Regions from separate parts of the Pseudomonas vranovensis genome, predicted to be linked through region 2. Evidence: riboswitches for the same ligand, from Rfam matches in the RefSeq annotation. Region 2 holds a riboswitch; each other region holds the start of a gene.

The links. A riboswitch is a leader RNA that binds a small molecule or an ion and turns the genes downstream of it on or off. The one in region 2 is predicted to bind cobalamin.
Region 1: it holds a riboswitch for cobalamin, as region 2 does, so the genes downstream of both, ABVN19_RS12685 (TonB-dependent receptor) here and cobO (cob(I)yrinic acid a,c-diamide adenosyltransferase) in region 2, are expected to answer to the same signal.
Region 3: it holds a riboswitch for cobalamin, as region 2 does, so the genes downstream of both, ABVN19_RS08765 (CbtB-domain containing protein) here and cobO (cob(I)yrinic acid a,c-diamide adenosyltransferase) in region 2, are expected to answer to the same signal.

The regions. Positions count from the first base shown of each region.
Region 1 is NZ_CP159259.1:2,761,534-2,764,798, forward strand. Features, by position in the region: gene lpxO (lipid A hydroxylase LpxO) at 1-444, shown strand, start outside; gene ABVN19_RS12675 (carboxymuconolactone decarboxylase family protein) at 576-920, shown strand; gene ABVN19_RS12680 (GNAT family N-acetyltransferase) at 1,004-1,561, shown strand; cobalamin riboswitch at 1,647-1,853, shown strand; gene ABVN19_RS12685 (TonB-dependent receptor) at 1,960-3,265, shown strand, end outside.
Region 2 is NZ_CP159259.1:592,080-595,344, reverse strand. Features, by position in the region: gene bluB (5,6-dimethylbenzimidazole synthase) at 1-120, opposite strand, end outside; gene ABVN19_RS02760 (cobyrinate a,c-diamide synthase) at 117-1,412, opposite strand; gene cobO (cob(I)yrinic acid a,c-diamide adenosyltransferase) at 1,409-2,020, opposite strand; cobalamin riboswitch at 2,183-2,408, opposite strand; gene ABVN19_RS02750 (hypothetical protein) at 2,557-3,135, shown strand; gene ABVN19_RS02745 (sorbosone dehydrogenase family protein) at 3,204-3,265, shown strand, end outside.
Region 3 is NZ_CP159259.1:1,876,045-1,879,309, reverse strand. Features, by position in the region: gene cobW (cobalamin biosynthesis protein CobW) at 1-806, opposite strand, end outside; cobalamin riboswitch at 904-1,101, opposite strand; cobalamin riboswitch at 1,162-1,391, shown strand; gene ABVN19_RS08765 (CbtB-domain containing protein) at 1,488-1,673, shown strand; gene ABVN19_RS08760 (CbtA family protein) at 1,684-2,376, shown strand; gene ABVN19_RS08755 (cobalamin biosynthesis protein) at 2,378-2,779, shown strand; gene cobM (precorrin-4 C(11)-methyltransferase) at 2,808-3,265, shown strand, end outside.

The DNA of each region.
Region 1 (3,265 bases), 2.2 Mb from region 2:
GTTCGCCACCGTGACCCGTATGCCGGCTCCTACCGCTACCACCTGGGCCTGGATACCCCCAACGATGACGCCTGCTATATCTGCGTGGACGGCGAGAACTATGCCTGGCGCGACGGCGAGGCGGTGGTGTTCGATGAGACCTACATCCACTACGCCAGCAACCAGACGGAGCACAACCGCATCATTCTGTTCTGCGATGTCGAGCGCCCCCTCAAGTACCGCTGGGCGACCGCGTTCAACCGCTGGTTCAGCCGCAAGGTGATGGCTGCTGCGGCAGCCCCCAACGATGCCGGTGACAAGACCGGGGGCATCAACCGCCTGTTCACCCGTATCTACAAGATCCGTGAGCGTGGCAAGGCGATGAAAAAGCGCAACCGTACCCGCTACTACCTGGAGAAATGGGCGGTAGTGGCTGCGCTGGTGCTGGTGTTCATCTACATCTGATGGCCTGTAGGAGCGGCGGTGCGTCGTCTCCTACCAAAGTCCTACCGTTTCAGGCCCATCGACCAACGGCGCCCCGTCGATTGAAAAACTAGCTTCACTGTTCATGTTGCCAACAGCACAAGGTGAAGACGATGAGCATGATGGACTGGGACGCCTACCGTAAGCAGTTGATGGCCGGTATCGGCGACCTCAAGCAACTGTCCCCCGACACGGTCAACGGCTATATGACCGCCAGCGGCGCCGGGGCCAAGACCAACCACCTGGATGCCAAGACCCGTGAGTTGATCTCGCTGGCCGTGGCCGTGACTACCCGCTGCGACGGCTGCATTGCCGTACACTCGGCGCAGGCGGTCAAGCAAGGCGCTACCCGTGAAGAAATCGCCGAGGCACTGGGCGTGGCCGTGGCCATGAATGCCGGTGCGGCGCTGGTGTATTCGGCGCGGGCGATGGATGCGGTAGGCAAGGTCGACATCTGAACGTATGGGAGCCGGCCTGCACAAACAGTTGCATGCCGGCTCCAACACTTTCAGACTCGCGGTTCACGTTGCCAGGAACCGCCATGATTACCCTCCGCCCCATGACCGCCGCTGATTTCGAACACTTCTGGCCGACCTTCCAGGCCATCGTCAGCGCCCGCGAAACCTATGCCTTCGAACCGGCCCTGAGCCAGGAACAGGCGCGTCATTTGTGGCTGGAGTCCCCGCTGCACACCCTGGTGGCCGAGGAGGATGGCGAACTACTTGGTTCCTACTACCTAAAGGCCAATGCCGCCGGCCCCGGCAGCCACGTGAGCAATTGCGGCTACATGGTCTGCGAGGCCGCCCGCGGTCGTGGCGTGGCACGCCTGATGTGCGAACACTCCCAGCAGTTGGCACGCCAGCAGGGCTTTTTGGCCATGCAGTTCAACTCGGTGGTGTCGAGCAATGAAGCGGCCGTGGCCTTGTGGCAGAAGCTGGGTTTTGAAATCGTCGGGCGCCTGCCGAGGGCGTATCGCCATGCCCGGCTCGGGCTGGTGGACAGCCTGGTGATGTACAAGTGGCTGGAAGAGCCTGCACAGCCGAAACTGATCGGGCGCAAGAACATCGAGGCGGTGGTGTCGCGAAAGCGCGGACGCTGACCCTCATTTTTCGTGGGGCGACGTCTCGACTTGCCCCGCGATGCATTTGCGCGTAACGCATTGACTGCAAAGGCATTCGATGTTCCCATGCGCGCCAGTTTCAGGTGTCCTGCGCCGCCGTGCGCAGGGTGAAACGGGAAGCCGGTGCGTCACTTTCGTGACTAGTCCGGCGCTGCCCCCGCAACGGTAAGCGAGCGAAGCCTTCGAAACACCACTGTGCCTCGGCATGGGAAGGTGAAGGCCTTCATGACCCTCGCAAGCCCGGAGACCGGCCTGAAGCTTTGTTTGGCAACCCCGCGGTGGGCGGGCGCAGGCCGGGTTGCGTTCGCCTGCGCGCGCAATTCCTCCATGCGTTGTTCCCTCCGGGATTCATTCATTCCTGTTGATTGTGGAACGACATGTCCCGTAACTCCAAGCTTCACTCCCTGGCGGCCAATGCCCTGGCCCCCTGCCTGGCACTCTCGCTGCCGGCCTTCGCTGAAGAACACAGTCCTTCTGCCCTGGCCCTGCCTTCAACGGCCATCACCAGCACCAGCGACAACGACCCGATCAGCCTGGCCACGCCCCTGCCCGCCGGTTCACGCCTGAACCTGAGCGCCATGGACACGCCGGCCAGCACCAGCAGCCTGGGCGCCGAGGCCATTGACGGTCGCAACAACAGCACCGTGCAAGCTGCCGTCACTCGCTCCCCCGGCATCACCTCTGTGGGCACGCCGGGCAACGGCAACACCGCGTTGTCGGCGCGCGGCTTCACCGGCCACGGTTCGGTGATGACCCTGTTCGACGGTTCGCGCATGTACACCGGCGCCGGCACCCAGACCTTCCCGGTCGACCCGTGGATGGTCGAGCGTATCGACATCATCCGGGGGCCGGCTTCTGTGCTGTACGGCGAAGGTGCTACGGGTGCGGTGGTCAACGTGATCCCGAAAAAACCCTTTGCCGGCGACATCCGCAACCACCTGCGCCTGGGCTACGGCAGCGACGACCGTCAGCAACTGGGCCTGGACAGCGGCGGCTCGCTGAGCGAGCGCCTGAGTTACCGGATCACCCTCAATGACCAGCACGGCAATGGCTGGGTCGACCGTGGTGACTCCAAAAGCCGCGCCATGAGCGCAGCGTTGCGCTTCGATGCCAGCGACGACCTGAGCTTTACCCTGGCCCACGAGCGCGGCGATGCCGAGCCGATGAACGACTTCGGCACGCCGCTGATCGACGGCCACTCCCGCGACAGCCTGCGCAAGAAGAACTACAACGTGCGCGATGACGTGCAGCGCTACCACGACGAATGGACCCGCCTGAACACCGACTGGGCCATCAGCGAGTCAATCAGCGCCAGCAACCAGCTGTACTACATCAAGAGCCGTCGCCACTGGCGCAATGCCGAGGACTACACCTGGCACAGCGACCTGGGGCAACTGGAGCGTGGCAGTTACCTGGAGATCAAGCACCACCAGGAGCAGATCGGCGACCGCCAGAGCTTCACCTTCGACCACGCGCTGTTCGGCCTGGCCAGCAAGACCGTGGTCGGCGCCGAATACAACCGCATCCGCTTCGGCATCGACAGCAACTCACCGTATAACGACATCGGCGGCGACTACATCGACCCGTGGAACCCGGCACCGGGCTACTTCCACAGCCAGGACCCGACCCGCCCGCAAACCCGAAGCACCACCCGCACCTTCGCCCTGTTCGCCGAGAACCGCA
Region 2 (3,265 bases):
CAAGCGCGCCAGCAACTCGGGCGCGACCTCGCCCTTGGTGAAATGGCGCATGTCGCGACGCTCGCCAATGGCGCGGTACACCGCGGCACGTTCAGCGTCGGTAAAGGCATGCTCGTTCATGGTGCCAACAGCGCCGCCGACGCCCGGGGATTGGAGGCAAAGTAGAAATGCACGTAAGAGGCTGTCAGCCGCCCGCAGCGGTAGACCGCCTCGGCACCGCGGCCGCCATTGGGGCTCTGGCCACGGGCAATGGGTTCAAGCTCGGTGCTGGTCAGGGAGTGGTGATAGGTGTGCCCCCGCAGAGCACCTTCCGGTAGCTCGACCGCTTGCAGGGCCAGCGCCGCCAGGCGTTTTTGCATCACCGCTTCGCCCGCCAGCAAGCCCAGCAATTCGGCACGTTCGCCCGCGACGTCGGTCAGGGCATCGAGCAGGTAAAGCATGCCGCCGCACTCGGCGAGCAAGGGCTTTCCGGCTTGATGATGGGCGCGAAGGGTTGCCAGCATCGAGGTGTTGGCGGCCAGGGCCTGGTGGTGCAGCTCCGGATAACCGCCCGGCAGGTACAGGCTGTCGGCAGGCGGAAGCTCGCGGTCATGCAGCGGCGAAAAGAACACCAGCTCCGCGCCCATGGCCCGCAGCAGGTCGAGGTTGGCACCATAGGTGAAGGCAAATGCCTCGTCGCGGGCTACCGCAATCGTCACACCGTCGAGCAAGGGCTCGATCACCTGCTCAGTGGGCCCGGCAAATGCCACGGCTGGCGGCAGCGCCGACTCGCAACTGGCGGCCAAGGCAGCCGCCGCGGCGTCGAGGCGAACATCCAGGTCATTGAGCTCGCTGGCCTGGACCAGGCCAAGGTGACGGCTTGGCAATTCGATGCCGGTCTCCCGCGACAGGCCGCCGTACCAGCGCAGCCCCTCGGTCAGGCTGCCTTCAAGCAACTGGGCGTGACGCAGGGTGCCAACCCGGTTGGCCAGCACGCCGGCAAAGGGCAGATCCGGTTGATAACGCGCCAACCCCAGGGCCAGGGCACCGAAGGTCTGGGCCATGGCCGTGCCATCGATTACCGCCAGCACCGGCACGCCGAAATGGCGGGCCAGGTCGGCGCTGGACGGCGTACCGTCGAACAGGCCCATGACCCCTTCAATCAGGATCAGGTCGGCCTCGCCCGCAGCTTCCCACAACAGGCGCCGGCTTTCCTGTTCGCCGACCATCCACAGGTCGAGCTGGTACACCGGGGCGCCGCTGGCCCGCTCCAGAATCATCGGATCGAGAAAATCCGGACCGCACTTGAACACCCGGACCTTGCGCCCCTGGTTGCGATGCAGACGCGCCAGGGCGGCGGTCACGGTGGTCTTGCCCTGCCCCGAGGCAGGCGCTGCGATCAGGACCGCCGGGCAGTGCCGGGTGTCGGTCATAGTTCGACGCCCTTCTGGGCACGGATGCCGGACTGGAACGCGTGCTTGATCATGCCCATCTCAGTCACGGTGTCGGCCAGTTCGATCATTTCATCCTTGGCACCACGCCCCGTGACGATCACGTGCTGCATGGGCGGGCGAGCCTGCAGGTCGCTGAGCACCTGGTCCAGATCCAGGTAGCCATGCTTGAGGGCGATGTTCAGTTCATCGAGCACCACGAAGGCAATGCCCGGGTCCTGCAGCAACTGTCGGGACACCGCCCAGGCCGCTTCGGCGGCGGCGATATCACGCTGGCGGTCCTGGGTCTCCCAGGTAAATCCCTCGCCCATGACGTGGTAGCGCACCTGCTCGGGAAAGCGCCGGAAGAACAGCTCCTCGCCGGTACTGTTGCGGCCCTTGATGAATTGCACCACGCCACACTGCATGCCGTGGCCCATGGCCCGGGCGAGCATGCCGAAAGCCGAACTGCTCTTGCCCTTGCCGTTACCGGTGAGCACCAGCAGCAACCCGCATTCGTTGGGGGCGTTGGCGATACGCTCGTCGATTACCGCCTTCTTGCGCAGCATGCGCGCCAAGTGGCGTTCGTCACGCTCGGTGGATTCAGTCATCGAAGTCTCCGCAAACCACTGTCGGCCAGCTCGCAACGAGCGTAGCAGCACGTGGCTGCAGGGTTCGCGGCAAACAGAGGACGACAGATGTATGGAAATGGCAGACGAAGAAAGGCGCAGGGCTGCGGCGCAAGCCGAAGAAACCGCGCATCACCCTCCGTGATGCCGTTGACTGTTTCAGGCCGGTCTCCGGGCTTGTGAGCGGGGTCATGAACACCCGGGACCGCGCGCCTTCCCGGGTGTTTTCACCCAGTGGCCATGCGCGGCCTTGACTCACTTACCGTTGCGGGGGCAGCGCCGGATTCGCACGCCTTTGCGTGCCCACCGGCTTCCCAGTTTCACCCTGCCAGGCCACGGCCTGCAGAGCACCTGAAACAAGTCGCGAAGGTTAGAGGGTTGCACTCGGAGCGTCAATCAACGGCGCGCCACTGGCCTGGATCAATGCCGTCTTTGTCATCTTGTGTCACGTTGCGTTAGGTGATATCAAATAGCCACAAATGGCTGTACTCGATCACAACGACAAAGGAGAGCGCAGCATGAAAGGCCTGATTATCAACAACCCGCGCCTGGAATTTTTGCGTCCGACTCTGGAGAGGTGGATCGATTGCATCGATCGCTTCAACCAGACCCTGGGCGATGGCGAAGCCCATTACTGGCATGGCGCCCAGGCCAACCTGGGGCTGCTGTCGGCTGCGGCCTGGCAAGCAGAGATGGTGACCCTGCAGCATCACCAGAGCAAAAAACAGCGCGACGAAGGCGAGCGCGAAGGCCACTGCGACCTGTATATCGCCAGCCGCGAAGAGGCGGCTTACCTGCAAGCCAGCCAGCGCTGGCCGCGCATTGCCAGGCTGGACCTGTCCGGCGCCCTGCAGGAAACCGCCAACGCTGCACGCCAAGTGGCGGCACCCAGCCAACTCAAGGTTGCCGCCCTGTTCGCCAGCCCCTGGAAAGCGGGCCAGCACGCCAGCCCCGAAGAGCTGCAGGACCTGGTCGACGACCTGCAAAAGCACACCGCCTGCGCCATTGCCTGGTACTTCCCCTACGCCTATCGCAAGCTGCACAACGAAGCAGGCCAGTATCACCCGGGCGTGGCACTGCTGCTCAAGCAGGCCTGAACAAGGGAACCTCCCCAGCCCTGCGTGCCTCTACCCTCAACGAAGGCCATCTTTGCGAGGGACACGACATGGGCACAACCCGGATTGTATTGCTGCTGGCGGTGGGTGCCGCTTTGGGCGGCTGCGGTGA
Region 3 (3,265 bases), 1.3 Mb from region 2:
TCAATGGAGATCGAGTCGAAGGCGTCGTGGTCATGATCGTCGTGGTCGTCGTCGCCGTCATGGTGCGAATCGTGGTGGGTGCGGCGGCCATCGATATGCGCTTCGGATTCGGCGCCCAGGCCCAGCAACACTTCAAGCGGCAAGCGACCGCTGCTCGCTTCGATCACCTTGACCGCTGGCGGCAGCTCCTCCTGCACCTCGGCGCGTACCTTGGCCAGGTTTTCAGGGGCAATCAGGTCAGCTTTGTTCAGTACCACCAGGTCGGCACTGGCCAACTGGTCGGCGAACAGTTCGTGCAGCGGCGATTCGTGATCCAGGTTCGGGTCCAGCTTGCGCTGGGCATCGACTTGCTCCGGGAAGGCGGCGAAGGTGCCAGCGGCCACGGCCGGACTGTCGACCACCGTAATCACCGCATCGACCGTGCAGGCGTTGCGGATTTCCGGCCACTGGAAAGCTTGCACCAGCGGCTTGGGCAGGGCCAGGCCGCTGGTTTCGATGAGGATATGATCCAGGTCGCCACGGCGCGCTACCAGCTCGCGCATCACCGGGAAGAATTCTTCCTGTACGGTGCAGCACAGGCAGCCGTTGGCCAGCTCATACACGCGGCCGCTGGCTTCTTCCTCGGTGCAACCGATGCTGCACTGCTTGAGGATCTCGCCATCGATGCCCAGCTCGCCGAACTCGTTGACGATCACGGCAATGCGTCGGCCCTGAGCGTTGTCGAGCATATGACGCAGCAGCGTGGTTTTGCCCGAGCCGAGAAAGCCGGTAACGATGGTGACAGGGAGTTTGGCCAGTGTTTTCATGTCGATGCCCTTGGCAGCAAATGGCGGGCATGCAGGACGAGAACCACAGGCAGCACTGCCCGGGCGCGTTCGCCACCGGATCACCCCGCCCGGTTTAATGTCGGAAACTGATCGAGGCAGGTCTCCTGGCTTGCATTGCACCGGCCGGCGGCCAGTCGAACGACGCCTTCCCGCAGCGATGCAGTGGCTGTGTCGAACCGTTCAATGCTTACAGTTGCGGGGGCAGCCGCGGCTTCAACCGCGTTCCCGTCTTAGCTTCGGCCAACGCCGAAGAACCTCGAAGCGGCTAGGCTACGCAGTGCCCGGTGAGTGGTCAACTGCTGTCACAATTGACGCTTGCGTGGTTGCGTGATTTGCTAGTGCGATTCGTTTGGGTGCCCTTTACAGGGTGAAACGGGAAACCGGTGCGTCATACACGTGTTGATCACGACGTAGGACAAGTCCAGTGCTGCCCCCGCAACGGTAAGCGAGGAAAGCGTCAGAACCACTGTGCCCGCAGTTCGGCATGGGAAGGTGACGCCTTCGGCGCGGCAATCTGCCCGCCCCTCGCCAGCCCGGAGACCGGCCCAGGCTCGATTTGACAAACCCGCGGTGGGCGGGCGCTGTTGCAACCCCTGGACGGACGCCGTGCAGGGGTTTCTTGCGCTTGCCTGTTGCCGACAACACCAAGAGGAAAGCGCCATGCGTACCAGTACCGCCAGTCACTCCGCCGTTACCCCCTCAACCCTGAGCCAGCGCCTGCTGGTTGCTGTCGGTGCCTCGCTGCTGGGCCTGTGCCTGGTCTACTTCGCCGGTTTCTCGCCTATCGAAGCGGTGCACAACGCCGCCCACGACACCCGCCACAGCGCCGCCTTCCCTTGCCACTGAGTGCCGACCGATGATCAAGCGTATTGCCAGTACTGCAGGGTTTGCAGGCCTCCTGGCCGCCCTGTTGCTGACCCTGCTGCAAAGCTTCTGGGTGGCGCCGCTGATTCTGCAGGCGGAAACCTATGAAAGCGCAGCCCCGGCGGTCGAGCCCCATGAGCATGCTCACGGTGTCGCCGCCGACCATCATCATGACAGTGAAGCCTGGTCGCCCGAGGATGGCTGGCAGCGAGTGCTGTCGACCACCGGCGGCAACCTGGTGGTGGCCGTCGGCTTCGCCCTGATCCTGGCCGCGCTCTATACCCTGCGCGCGCCCAACAGCGCCCTCACCGGTGCCCTCTGGGGCCTGGGTGGCTTTGCCGTGTTCTGCCTGGCCCCGACCCTGGGGCTGCCGCCGGAACTGCCCGGTACTGCCGCGGCCGACCTGGCCCAGCGCCAGGCCTGGTGGGTGGGTACCGCTGCCGCCACCGCCGTGGGGCTCGGGTTGATCGTGTTCGCCCACAACTGGCTGTTCAAGGCCCTGGGCGTGGTACTGCTGGTAGTGCCCCACGTGATTGGCGCGCCGCAGCCTGATGTACACGAAATGCTCGCTCCCGAGGCGCTGGAAGCCGAGTTCAAGGTTGCCTCGCTGGTGACCAATGCCGCGTTCTGGCTGGCCTTGGGCCTGATCAGCGCCTGGCTGTTCCGTCGCCCGAAGCAGGCCTGACATGCAGTTGTTTGTCGGCCTGGGTTGCCGGCGAGGTTGCCCGGTCGACACGCTGGGCAACCTGCTCGAACACACCCTCAAGGCCCACGGACTGCCCCTGGCGGCAGTCGCGGGCCTTGCCAGTATTGATCTGAAGCGCGACGAGCCGGGCCTGATTCAATTGGCCAGCCGCTTGGGTGTGCCCGTTGTGTTTTTCTCGGCTGCGCAGCTGTCGGCCTTCGAGCCGCGCTTGAGCCACCGCTCGGACGTCGCCTTTGCCCATAGCGGTTGCTACGGCGTGGCCGAAAGCGCCGCCCTGGCGCTGGCCGAACAGGTTGCCGGCCCCGCTCACCTGCAGGTCACCCGCACCCTGCACGCCGATGCCACCCTGGCATTGGCCAGCGCCGGCGGCATTGGCGGATAATTCTCCCTTTCTATCCCAAGGACTGTGCATGACCGTCTACTTTATCGGTGCCGGCCCCGGCGATCCCGAACTGATTACCGTCAAGGGCCAACGCCTGATCCACCGTTGTCCGGTGATCATCTATGCCGGCTCACTGGTGCCTGCCGCTGTGCTCGAAGGACACAGCGCCCAGACCGTCATCAACAGCGCCGAACTGCACCTGGGGCAAATCATCGAGGCGATCAAGGCCGCCCATGACCTGGGCCGTGATGTGGCCCGGGTACACAGTGGCGACCCAAGCCTGTATGGCGCCATTGGCGAGCAGATTCGCCACCTGCGCGCGCTGGGCATTCCCTACGAGATCGTCCCCGGCGTCACCGCAGTGGCGGCCAGCGCTGCCCTGCTCGGCTGCGAGCTGACCTTGCCGGACATCGCCCAGACCGTGATCCTCACCCGTTTCGGCGACAAATCACCGATGCCCGAAGGCGAGCAACTGGCTGACCTGGC